Regions from separate parts of the Aliiglaciecola sp. NS0011-25 genome, predicted to be linked through region 1. Evidence: predicted binding sites of a transcription regulator. Region 1 holds the regulator's gene; each other region holds the start of a gene.
What was found. Region 1 encodes FNR, which switches genes on or off when oxygen is low (the NO sensors DNR and NnrR bind a similar motif). Its sites were predicted from a motif close to TTGATCTAGATCAA; they were not measured.
Positions count from the first base shown of each region.

Region 2: the regulator FNR is predicted to act here: its motif matches at 1,446-1,459, upstream of ABWV72_RS01840 (HP1242/YdcH family protein).
Region 3: the regulator FNR is predicted to act here: its motif matches at 1,645-1,658, upstream of uspE (universal stress protein UspE).
Region 4: the regulator FNR is predicted to act here: its motif matches at 1,522-1,535, upstream of ccoG (cytochrome c oxidase accessory protein CcoG).

Region 1 is NZ_BAABWR010000019.1:15,429-18,619, forward strand. Features, by position in the region: gene ABWV72_RS15960 (heavy metal translocating P-type ATPase) at 1-82, shown strand, start outside; gene ccoS (cbb3-type cytochrome oxidase assembly protein CcoS) at 105-290, shown strand; gene ABWV72_RS15970 (sulfite exporter TauE/SafE family protein) at 287-952, shown strand; gene fnr (fumarate/nitrate reduction transcriptional regulator Fnr) at 978-1,715, shown strand; gene uspE (universal stress protein UspE) at 1,830-2,762, shown strand; gene ttcA (tRNA 2-thiocytidine(32) synthetase TtcA) at 2,899-3,191, shown strand, end outside.
Region 2 is NZ_BAABWR010000001.1:409,673-412,863, forward strand. Features, by position in the region: gene ABWV72_RS01830 (SCO family protein) at 1-525, shown strand, start outside; gene ABWV72_RS01835 (hypothetical protein) at 616-1,083, opposite strand; gene ABWV72_RS01840 (HP1242/YdcH family protein) at 1,124-1,375, opposite strand; gene ABWV72_RS01845 (Xaa-Pro dipeptidase) at 1,972-3,191, opposite strand, start outside.
Region 3 is NZ_BAABWR010000004.1:202,541-205,731, forward strand. Features, by position in the region: gene ABWV72_RS05275 (alternate F1F0 ATPase, F1 subunit alpha) at 1-671, shown strand, start outside; gene ABWV72_RS05280 (F0F1 ATP synthase subunit gamma) at 673-1,575, shown strand; gene uspE (universal stress protein UspE) at 1,723-2,634, shown strand; gene ABWV72_RS05290 (hypothetical protein) at 2,795-3,191, shown strand, end outside.
Region 4 is NZ_BAABWR010000003.1:239,434-242,624, reverse strand. Features, by position in the region: gene ccoG (cytochrome c oxidase accessory protein CcoG) at 1-1,420, opposite strand, end outside; gene rutR (HTH-type transcriptional regulator RutR) at 1,567-2,244, opposite strand; gene ABWV72_RS04155 (malonic semialdehyde reductase) at 2,580-3,170, shown strand.

The DNA of each region.
Region 1 (3,191 bases):
TTTAAGCCCGTGGATGGCCGTAATTGGCATGTCGTTAAGTTCAATTATTGTGGTCGCAAACTCTATTCGTTTACTACGTTAACCAGCGCTAATAGGAAATTAAAGTGAGTATCATTTATGTGCTAATCCCCATCGCTATTGTGCTAGTACTGTTAGCCATAGGGATCTTTTTTTGGGCGGTCAAATCCAATCAGTTTGAAGATTTAGAGCGTCAAGGATACAACATTCTATTCGATGATGACGTGGATAAAAAAGTACAAGTAAAAAAGCCAAAAACTAACGACAAATGAACGACTTAAGCTGGTTTTCTGCAATATTAATCGGACTTGCTGGAAGTGTGCATTGCGCTGGGATGTGCGGTGGAATTGTGACCTCATTTACCTTTGCATTACCAAAGAATAAGTCACAATGGCCGTATTTAATTGCCTATAATTCAGGCCGCATTTTATCTTATAGTTTCGCTGGCGCAATCGCTGGGCTGTTGGGTCAGATCGTCACCACAAAATCCTTTATCAATCCTCAAGCACTGACCCTTTTTGGCGGAGTATTTATGGTTCTGCTTGGATTATATGTGGGACAGTGGTCAAAACTACTGGTTAAAGTAGAAAAAGTTGGCGCTATTTTTTGGCGTAAAATTAGTCCCATATCAAAGCGTTTCATTCCCTTTAAACACCCAATCTATGCTGTACCCTATGGCCTAATCTGGGGCTGGTTGCCCTGTGGATTGGTTTATTCGACGTTAACATGGAGTGTTTCCACCGGCAGTGTGGTACAAGGTGCTATCACCATGTTTTGCTTTGGCTTGGGCACTTTGCCCATCATGTTAGCAATGGGAGCCAGCGCCAGCCAAATAAGAGGATGGTTGACCCAACCAGTGGTAAAACGAAGCGTTGCAGTCTTATTATGCTTATTTGGCTTGATTTTATGTTACCAAGGGATTCATAATTGGTAACTAATGAATTAATTGGAATTAACTAATGTCAGATCCGAACAAGTTCAGTATTCGCTGCCAAAACTGCAGTTTTAATCACCTATGTATACCGGTGGCTCTGAATCAGACTGAAATGGAGAGTTTGGACGAAATCATAGAACGCAAGCGCCCTTTGCATAAAAATGATCAATTAACTATTCCTGGGCAAAAATTTACGTCGCTGTTTGCAGTAAGAACGGGCTCATTTAAATCTTACATAACCTCTCCCGATGGCGAACAACAAATTACAGGGTTTCATTTTCCCGGTGATATTGTCGGCTTTGATGGACTATTTTCTGAAAAATATCAAAGTTATAATCAAGCGATGGAAACCTCCATGGTTTGTGAGTTACCTTACGACAAGTTAGATATTATGAGCGCACAACTTCCTACACTGCGCAAAGAAATGCTTAAAATTATGAGCACAGAAATAAACCAAGATCACAGTCTCATGATGTTATTAAACAAGCGCACAGCAGAAGAACGTCTTGCCCACTTCCTAATTAATCTATCAGATCGTTTTCGCTCCCGCGGTTTTTCTGAATTAGAATTTAATTTAACCATGACCCGAAACGAAATTGGTAATCACCTTGGTTTAACTGTTGAAACCGTGAGTCGTTTACTCACCCGTTTTCAAAAAGAAAATATCATCAAAGTTGATGGGAAATTTATACAAATTCTCAATTTGGCGGTACTTAGAGAAAAACTTGGTGAACACGTTTTAAATAAACAAGCCTGCGGTTAAGTCTTTTAATTTAAATTGATTCAGGTCAAAACAATTAGTCTGTTAATTGGCAAACTAGCTAAAGTAGCCATACACTTAATATACGTAGTGTAAACGTTTGAAGGGAATTAATTTATGTCCGTATTTAACAAAATACTAGCTGTTGTAGACCCAACTACAGAAGATCAAAAAGCGTTTAAAAGAGCGCTTTTATTGGCAGAAAAGACCGGCGCCAGTATTACTGCGTTTCTGTCCATATATGATTTCTCTTATGAAATGACCACTATGCTCACCGTGGATGAAAGAGAAACGATGCGCCAAGCTGTGGTGGATGACAAAACCGATTGGCTTGCCAATATAGTTGAACCCCTAGCGGCTAACTCATCTATTTCAGTAGATATAAAAGTGGTCTGGCATAATCGGCCATATGAAAGTGTATTGTTCGAAGTGATTGATCACAGCTATGATTTAATCGTCAAAGGAACCCACGAGCATGACACCCTAAAGTCAGTGATATTCACCCCTACTGATTGGCATATCCTACGTAAATCACCGGTTCCAGTTTTACTTGTCAAAGAACATGATTGGCCTATTAATGGCAATATTTTAGCTGCGGTAGATGTGGGCAGTGAAGATGAAGAACATCATAGCTTAAACAAGTTAATCACTAAAACCGCTGGATTGATGGCTGATTTACTGGAAGGACATGTAAACTTGGTTAATTCTTACCCAGGTACACCGGTTAATATTGCCATCGAAATACCAGAGTTCGATCCGGTTGGCTATACAGAGTCAGTTAAACAACACCACGCCAAATGTATGCTTGAGCACGCTCAAGAATTCAATATCCCACAAGAAAATCAGCATCTTAGTGAAGGTTTGCCTGAGGATGTCATTCCTTCAGTGGCAAAAGCTATCGACGCAGAGTTAGTGGTTATCGGTACTGTAGGTCGCACCGGTATTACAGCCGCCCTTATCGGTAACACGGCTGAACATACAATAGATTCACTCAATTGTGACGTTTTAGCAATTAAACCAGAAGGCTTTGAGTGTCCTCTTAAACATTAACCTTACATAACCTTGTGATTCTTAGAAAATGACTGCAAACATTTAAATTTAGGGTGTTTATGTCCTTTATGAGGACAGGTATAATCCGCGCTGATAGCAATGTTTTTCTAGGAATAAGATGAGTAAGGTCGAGTCTCTGTCTGAGAGTAAAAAATACAGTTTTAATAAACTTCAAAAGCGCCTAAGACGAAATGTAGGCAAAGCAATTGCCGATTTTAATATGATCGAAGATGGCGATAAGGTAATGGTCTGCCTGTCTGGCGGAAAAGACAGTTACACCATGCTTGATATTTTAATGTTTCTGCAAAAGATTGCGCCAATTAAATTTGAAATTATTGCGGTTAATTTAGATCAGAAGCAACCAGGCTTCCCCGCTCAGATACTGCCTAATTACTTACAAGAATTGCAAGTTGCATTTGAAATCGTCAC
Region 2 (3,191 bases), on a different contig from region 1:
AAAGAGCTTGAAAACTTTCATCAAATTCCGCCGTTTAGTTTTATTGATCAAGATGGCAAAGAAGTAAGCGAAAAAACCTTTGAAAATAAAATCTATGTTGCCGGATTCTTCTTTAGTACTTGCCCAGGAATTTGCCCATCGATTAGATCGAAATTGATTGCGGTTCAAGAAAGGTTCATTGATGATCCTGAGGTGAAAATTCTTCAACACTCTATTAGACCAACCTCTGATTCAGTTGCTTTGTTGAAAGATTATGCGGATACCAATGGCATCGTTAGTGGCAAATGGCATTTAGCCACCGGAGATAGGGACGCGATATATTCACTTGCCAAGTCGGCCTATTTTGCCAGTGAAGATTTGGGTAACATTCAAAACACAGATGATTTTTTACATACCGAAAGTCTGTTATTGATTGATCAAAACCGACACGTTCGTGGCATATACAATGGTCTTAACAAAGCCTCTGTGGCCTATCTAATAGCCGACATTGAAAGCTTAAAAAAGACAAACACGGCAAAACAATAAGACCAGCAAAACCTGCGGTAACTGCAGGGTCAGAGCCGTTGAAACCTGCGGGATCTGACCCCGCAGTTTTTTAGCTATTTTTGAACGAGCTTAGCGATTTACGCTATGACAGTTAGTACAGGCACCAGACACTTTCCCAGCCAAGTAATAACTCGGTTTTTCTAAAGACGCGGCAATGCGTGCATTGTCTACTTTACTAACAAAGTCACGCATATAGTCTTGAAGAAAAGGGTGACTGGCCCCCGCATCTCCTGCGCGCAATCCAGAAGCTATCTTTTCAATATTCTGCAAAGTAGATAATACTTGCTGTTGTTGCTTAGCAAAACCGACACTTTGCGGCTCATGTTGCTGGCTTAACGCAAACTCCAATACCCGCATTTGTTGCGCGAGACGATCCATATCCGAACGTAGCTGTGACGGCTCCACGTATTTGAAATCAGGTGGGTAGGTTACTTTTCTGAGATTAGCGGCCATCTGACTTGAGCATCCCTGAATTAACGTAATACTGAAAAACAGCAGGGAAACGGAGAATACAAATAAACTTTTGTGCATTTTCATCTTATAGCCGCCTTATCATTATCAAAAAGTTAGCGAAAAATTACAGCGCTTTCTCAGTCTCGGTTATTTGCGCGAATAATTGATCTTTAAGTACCACACGTTGTTTTTTTAACGACTCTAAATAATCGTCTGAAACAGCTTCATTCTGTTCTTCAATATGATGAATTTCTTTATTTACATCATGATACTGATCAAATTGTTTAGCAAAATGTCTATCGTTCATTTTAAGATGACGAATAGTATGATGATGTTCTGGAAAGTCATTAGTTAGTGTATGTTTTTCTATTTGCATGCTGAAATTTACCTTATGTTTATCGCTCTAATTGGATAACTTCAGTGTACTGCTTAGGTAGTCTTACATATTGATCTAGGTCAGGTTTAGGGTGATAAAACGCTGAACTTATAGCGCTGCTAATTTCCTAAGTATGCAACCTGCTTGTGGCAATGGCATTTGATTTAATTAATTGTAGTCGAATTATAGAATAGTGCTGGTTACAACTGAATTTGACCGCCACTGCGCAGTGCCGGAAATTTTATCTACAAACAACAGGTCTAATATATCGATAGTATAAAAGCTATTAGGGTGACAACTCACTCATAGCTAACCAATTGACACTGTCCTATATGCATGGAGTAACCAAATATTGTGAACAATACGGAGATTCAAATTGGCATACCATGCGTATATGAGCAATTGTGTTTTTGGTCTGGAGTAGGAATCGCTGCCTTATTTGTTGGCATAATAGCGGCAATCGTTGTTTCTGTTTGGCGAGACAAAATAAAACAGCGGAAAAAGCGCGAAAAGCGGCTAAGGCAACGAAAAAGCAAGTTGCAATAGTTAACAGTGCGTTTTTCTGATCAACGAGTTTTGTGCCGCGGTTTTTCAGGTTACTTAAGCGCTGGTTGTAAATACACAGTACCTTCTTTCATCACAAAAACAACGTTCTCAAGTAAACTGATGTCATCTAATGGGTTGCCTTTGATCGCGACTATGTCGGCCATTTTCCCTTCTTCAATGCTGTCAAATAGCTGTTCTTGCTGGAGAAGCTTCGCCGAGTTGATAGTAGCTGCTTGTAGGGCTTGCAGTGGTGTCATACCAAACTCTACCATTCGCGAAAACTGTTTGGCGTTGTCACCATGGGGGTAAACCCCTGCGTCGCTGCCAAATACCATATTGACGCCCGCCTTTACTGCTTTTCTGAAGTTTTCACGCTGCTTTTTACCTACCGTACGTTCCTTCGCTAAACTCTCCTCTAATATGCCTGCGTTTTTGCCTTCACTTAGAATAAATTCAGTAACGTAGATATCCATAGAAAAGTAAGTTCCGTTTTTCTTAGCTAAAGAAATCGCCTCGTCATTAAGAAATGAAGCATGTTCTATTGAATCTACACCCGCCTTTATCGCACTGACAATGCCGTCGGTTCCGTGTGCGTGAGCCGCCACTATTAATCCTCGCATATGAGCTTCGTCAACAATGGCTTGCATTTCTTCTAGCGTATATTGCTGAACGCCTACTTTAGTGCCTTTAGATAACACCCCACCTGTGGCGCAAAACTTAATCACAGTTGCGCCGTACTTAATATTCTCCCGAACTTTTTTACGCACTCCCCAAGGACCATCTGCCACACCATCGGCTGTCACTTTATATTCAGCAGGCAACAGATTGTTATCACAGTGCCCACCGGTAACACCTAAAGAGCTTCCTGCGACAAACATCCGTGGCCCTTCAATGTCGCCATCATTAATCGCATCACGCAGTGCCACATCGGAAAAACCTGGAGCGCCTACATCCCGCACGGTAGTAAAGCCAGCCATTAAAGTTACTTTCGCATGTTTTGCGCCCGTTAATGTCACTCTAGGTAAAGAGTCAGCTAAGCCACTATAACCATGTTGTTGTGAATCGGCAGTAAGATGAACGTGCATATCGGTCAGACCGGGTAAAAGTGTATGACCGCTCAAATCGACGGTGTTTTGCGGCATTGGGGCACGCTTATTGGCGGTAATTTTGACAATTTTACCGTCTTGAATTTCTAATAACGGACGCGTGACCAATTTACCGGTTTTAACATTCACAAAGGCGTCTGCATAAACAAACTGAGTGTCTGCAA
Region 3 (3,191 bases), on a different contig from region 1:
CAAGATTACTTGAACGCTCTACCCATTTAAATCAAGAAAATGGAGGCGGCTCTCTTACCGCTTTACCCATAATCGAAACCGAAGAACAAAATATGTCGGCTTATATCCCCACAAACCTAATTTCAATCACCGACGGACAAATTTACTTATCTCCTAAATTATTTGATTTAGGGGTTTTACCGGCAGTAGATGTAGGAAAATCAGTTTCCAGAGTAGGCGGAAAAGCCCAACGCGCTGGATTCAAAGCCGTTTCAGGTACGTTAAAATTAGAGTATGCACAATTTGAAGAGTTGGAATCATTTGCCCGTTTTGGTGCACGCCTAGACGAAAATAGTTTGGCGACTATTGAGCACGGAAAACGCATTCGTGCCTGTCTTAAACAACCTGAATCGTCACCGCTAGCAGTGTCAGCACAAATTGTTGTGCTCTTAGCCCTGACAAATCATTTCTTTGACACTATTCCGTTAGAACATATCCAAGAGGCACAAGATGCGGTAGTGAAAGGAATAAATACCCTCAGTCAGGATATTCTGAACAACTTAGAATTAAGCAACGACCTTAATAAAGATGAACAAAACCTCATCTTTGCAATGTTTAAAGAGGTGCTTGAACCTTTCCATACAAATACTGACGCTGCTATTGACCAAAGCACTGTCACTGGCGAAGCTTAATATGAGTGAATCGAATAGCGATTTACAACGTAAAATTGTAAGTGCAACTGATTTAAAATCAGTTGTTAGAACAATGAAAGCTATGGCTGCCGCCAATATCAACCAATATGAAAACGCCGTGCTTTCACTTGATGATTATTATCGAACTGTGCAATTAGGACTAGTGGCTTATTTTCTAAATACCGACAAAAGTGACTACCCAACAACAGATAAAGTATCTAAACCATCAGATCATAAAACCCAAATAGGCATAATTGTAATTGGCTCAGATCAAGGATTAGTGGGGCAATTTAATGATATTTTAGTAGACTTTTTAAATTCAAAACGGAAAGACTTCGGCGCAGCGCAAGTTATTTGGACCGCCGGTGAACGAATTCAATCTTTGCTAGAAGGCGTAAATGCACCACTTGGAAAACAGTTTTCACTGCCTAATTCAATAGAAAGCATTACTTCTTTTGTATCTGAAATTTTGTTGGAAATTGAACACCAACAAAAAACCAATCAGCTCAAAGAGGTCTATCTGTTTTTCAATCGTACCCTAGATAAACCTAACTATGCCCCCTGTTTTCAGCGAATATTACCCATTGACCAAAAGTGGAAACACGAATTTGTTTCTCTAACTTGGCCTAATCAATGTCTGCCACAATTGTTAGTCAATAATACGCTCACCATTAGCACGCTGATAAAAGAATACATTTTCACATCACTTTTCAAAGGTTGTATTGAGTCACTCGCGAGCGAAAATGCCAGTCGGTTAATCGCCATGCAGCGGGCTGAAAAAAATATCGAAGAGTTACAAGAGCAGATGCAAAAGACATTTAACAAACTCAGACAAAGTGCAATTGATGAAGAGCTTTCTGACTTAGTCAATGGTTTTGAAGCCCTCAGCCCTTCGGCTGAATAAAAACGAAGCAGAACAGAAAAATTAAAATTTAGTTCTGAAATATTGAACTAAACTGTTTATTCATCAAGTTTGATCGACATCAAGTTTTGCTTGGGTAATCGGTGTATGGTCGGAATGTATAAGTTTGATTCATTAATGGAGATTACTATGAAAACCCCGCAAAAAATTCTAGTTGTGATCAGTGGTAAGCGCAAGCAGCATGAAGCATTGCTTCGAGCCTTGAAATTTGCAGAGCTCAATGAAGTGCACATTCATCTTCTCAATGTCATTTATGAACCTATTTTAGAATTGACCGATATTCTATCTAGTGACCACCGTAAAGAAATGAAAAAAGAATATCTTGCAGATCGCTATCTCTATATGAATAGCATTGCTGAAGATCTCGAGAAAAAGAACATAAAGTGCACCACCCATGTTGAATGGTGTCGCGAAGTTTATGAAGGGATAGAAGACGCCGTAGACAAAATTCAACCTGATCTGGTTATAAAACGTATTTCTGCAGATGCCATGAGCATTAATCCCTTTGCGTTACCATTAGATCGGCATTTGCTGCGATATTGCAAAGCGCCGCTATTGCTTGTGAAACACCAGACTTGGACAAACTCGCCGATTTTGGCAGCGGTAGATGTGTTGGCCAAAGACGATAATCATGTAGCATTAAATAAAGACATACTAGAAGCCGCTAGACTTTTTGCCAAATTAGGCGGCAGTGAAATACATACTGTTAGCGCCTATTTAGTGCATAACATGAGTGCGTCGATTGACTTTCCTACTATCAATTTTGAAAAGCTCAGCGCCAATAGTGCCCAATTTCATAGTGAAAAACTCGATGGGATGGAAAAAGAACATGAAATAAGTATGGCAAAAAAACATGTTGTTGCAGGCTTGCCAGAAAAAGTGATTCCAAATGTGGTCAAGCAAATTGATGCGCAGCTAGTGATTTTAGGCACAGTGGCACGTAAAGGCATTTCCGCTGCATTTCTGGGGAATACTGCTGAATCCATTTTGGCAGAACTCAATTGTGAGGTATTGGCTCTGAACCTGGCTAACGAAAAGTAACCATTTTTAATTGCACCACTGTGCTAAAACCCATTTAAGCGCTATGGCTCAAATGGGTTTTAGCTGAATATCGCATATTTTAATTCTTATAGACGCAATTTTACTTTTTCCGGTCTATAGTTTTAACTTAGTCAGACAAGCATTTAAAGGTACAGTTATTTTGCAAGAACATGGTGAGCATGTCATAGGAAAATGTGGCCAAGTGTTACTTTTTAGTGGGCGAGGCCCATGGAATGATGAAGCATTAGAGGGCTCACTGCAGCAAACGATTGACAATTTCCGCACGGTTGATAAAAACCGTCCATGGGCGCAATTAAGTTGTTTATATGGAGAAAGTTTATTTCCACCTTCAACTTATAACTTGTTTAAAAAGCAGACCTTTTTACGCAAGCAGCTGGGGATTACAGCGGTGGCAGTGGTGATTCTAGATTCTGATATCAGTAATACAATCAAGCAACAATTATCTACTGGTTATCAAGCTGCCGAGGTTAATTATCAGTTTTTCTCTTCACTGGTAGATGCGATCCATTGGCTTGAAAAACAGGGTGTTGATATAG
Region 4 (3,191 bases), on a different contig from region 1:
TGAACTTACTAGTTTCACTCATTTGAACAGGATCGTCACTGTCTGTTGAGGTCACCTTAAACTGAAATTCAGTCACGGTTTCATCTAACGCATAGGGATCGATTGCGATGCTAATCGGTAAGTTCAACACTTCCCCGCCAGCAACAGTCACCTGAGTTGGACCGATATATTTATTGCCTTCTAAGCCAACCACATCAATTTTATAGGTGTGCTCAGCTTGGGATTTATTCAGTACTTTTAAGGTATACACATTTTCAATTAGACCATCGTTTGTTTCTCTGAATAACGAATTTCGGTCTCTGATAATGTCTACTTCTAGTGGTACCCGTGCAATAATTTCATAGGCCAAAAGAGAGGTCATGATAAACAGTACTATGGCATAACCAATCAATTTGGGACGGAATATCTTAGTTTTACCGCCGGCCAATTCATGTTCTGACGTAAAGCTAATGAGTCCTTTGGGATAATTCATTTTTTCCATTACCCCATTACACGCGTCTACGCAGGCACCGCAGTTAATACATTCGTATTGCAAACCATTGCGGATATCTATACCTGTTGGGCACACTTGAACACACAAGTTGCAATCGATACAGTCACCAATGCCTTTTTGTTTAATCTCTTCGTGACTGGTTTTTCTGGAACGAGGTCCTCGTTTTTCGCCTCGAGTTGGATTATACGCAACGGTAAAGGTATCTTTATCAAACATTGCTGATTGAAATCTGGCGTAGGGGCATATGTGAGTACACATAATTTCACGCATCCAGCCAGCATTACCGTATGTGCAAACCGTAAAGAAAATGACTGAAAAGCCCGCCCAAAAACTAACGTCAAAGGTAAAGAAATCAATAAATAACTGGTTAATCGGCGTGAAATAACCGACAAAGGTCAATGCTGTTAACAAGGCCACCGACACCCAAGCGAAGTGTTTCAGCGCCTTTCGCCAGAATTTGTCGAAATCCATTTCACGCTGGTCTAATTTAATCCGCTTGTTTCTAGCACCTTCTATTTTTTCTTCAAACCAAATATAAATGAAAGTCCAAGTGGTTTGTGGACACATAAAGCCACACCAAACTCGTCCGGCAAAGGTGGTTACAAAGAATAATGCGAAGGCACCAATAATAAGGATCCAAGCCAATAAGGTTAAATCTTGCGGCCAAAGAGTCAGACCAAATATATTAAAGCGCTGAGCTCCAATATCAAATAGTACCGCTTGATGTGAGTTAAATTGAATCCACGGGATGAGCGCAAAAATGCCAAGAAATATTAAGCCAAAAAAACGTCGAAAGGTTTCTAGTGTGCCTTCAACAGCGCGGACATATATTCGACTTCGTGGGGTGTACGCGTTTTCGTGTTGACTGGCTTCTGGTTGGTGAACTTTTACAGCGGATATATCTTTGATTGGAATGCGTTCACTCATTCATCTTTCCTTTACGGGACTGCTAGAAACTCCGGCTAATTCGAAATTTCTATAGGTTAGTAATTAATCCCCCTATTATCGCACAGACTGCTCGCTAGTTGTTAATCTGGATCAATGAATTAACTGGTTTTTTTATCGATTCAACCCTATTTAGGTCGCACCCCGTTAAGAACAATAGACTGAATGTTATTTAAGGTCGACGCAAAAAATTCCGGGTCATCTAAATTTTGACCGGTTACAGCCTCCACTTGCACACGGAAATCAGCATAGTGTTGGGTTGTTGCCCAAATACTGAAAATTAAATGATAGGGATCGATTGGCGCCAGTTTACCTGCTTCAATCCAACCTGAAATAACTTGAACTTTGGCTTCAACAATTGCCCTCAGTGGTGATTCGAGTTGATTGAACAAAAGCGGAGCACCTTGCACTACTTCCATACAAAATAAACGAGATTCCTTGGGGTTGTCGCGAGATAAAGCTAATTTTACTTCGATATAATTCGAAATGGCTTCGATGGGATCTTGCTCTGAATTAAACCCCTGTAGTGGCATTAACCAAACGTCTAATAATTGCTGAATTACCTCTACATAAAGCTGTTCTTTACTAGCAAAATAGTAGAGTAAGTTTGTTTTCGATACTTTGGCTAAGTCTGCGATCTGTTCAACACTTGTGCCGTGCACACCATTACTCGAAAACAAGTCGAGGGCCGCTTGCATTATCACTTTTCGTTTATTGCGTTTTGCTTCAGTACGCTTACTTTGCGTTTTGGGGCTTGAGACACGTTTCGACTTTTTTTGTGTTTTTTTCACTAATGTTGAACTCATATGTCTACTTATATCCCATTTTAGTTTATTCCCTGTCCTTTATGTTTTAACCAAGATTGAGAAATTAAGCAATCCCAAGAGTTTGTAATTTTTAATAATTAGCCTAATTGGAGTTCTTATGTTTAGCTCTTTGTGCAGCTTCTAAACTGCAAGCTGGTGGAATGATAGATGCCAAATGACAGTTTTTTTGTTTATGCCTAACATAGGTGTAGAGTATAAAACTGACGAGTTTAGTCAGCGTTTATTTTAACCCCTCAATCACCATTTGAATGGATGTTAAATAGAAGCTTAATGTGAAGTGCCTTTAACCCAACCCATTTTTGGAATTTAAAAACATGACAACCCAATTAGATGACACCGCGTTAGCGCAATTATTTACTCATGCCCATACTCACACTGCTTGGCAAGACCAAAACATACCTGAAGAATTATTGTTGCAGTTATATGACCTAGTTAAGTTGGGCCCAACCTCGGCAAATTGTAGTCCTGCTCGTTTTGTATTTATTCGCTCTGATGAGGCAAGAGAAAAACTAAAACCTGCTTTATCTAAGGGCAATGTGGAACAAACCATGAGCGCACCCTGTACCGTAATTGTTGCTTACGATAGTGAGTTTTACGAACAGTTACCTATGTTGTTTCCTTATGCTGATGCTCGCAGTTGGTTTACATCCAGCCCTGATGCGGCCTATGAAACCGCTATGCGCAATAGTTCGCTACAAGGCGCTTATTTAATTAGTGCTGCCAGAGCGCTAGGGCTAGACACAGGGGCAATGTCAGGGTTTAATCCTGAACTACTGAATCAAATTTTCTTCGAAAACAGTACGTGGAAAGTGAATTTCTTGATTAACTTAGGATACGGCGATGGCACAAAAGTGCATAAGCGACTTCCGCGTTTGGGGTTTGAAGAAGCTTGTAAAATTTTATAGTCCTTTGGCTTTACTCTCCAG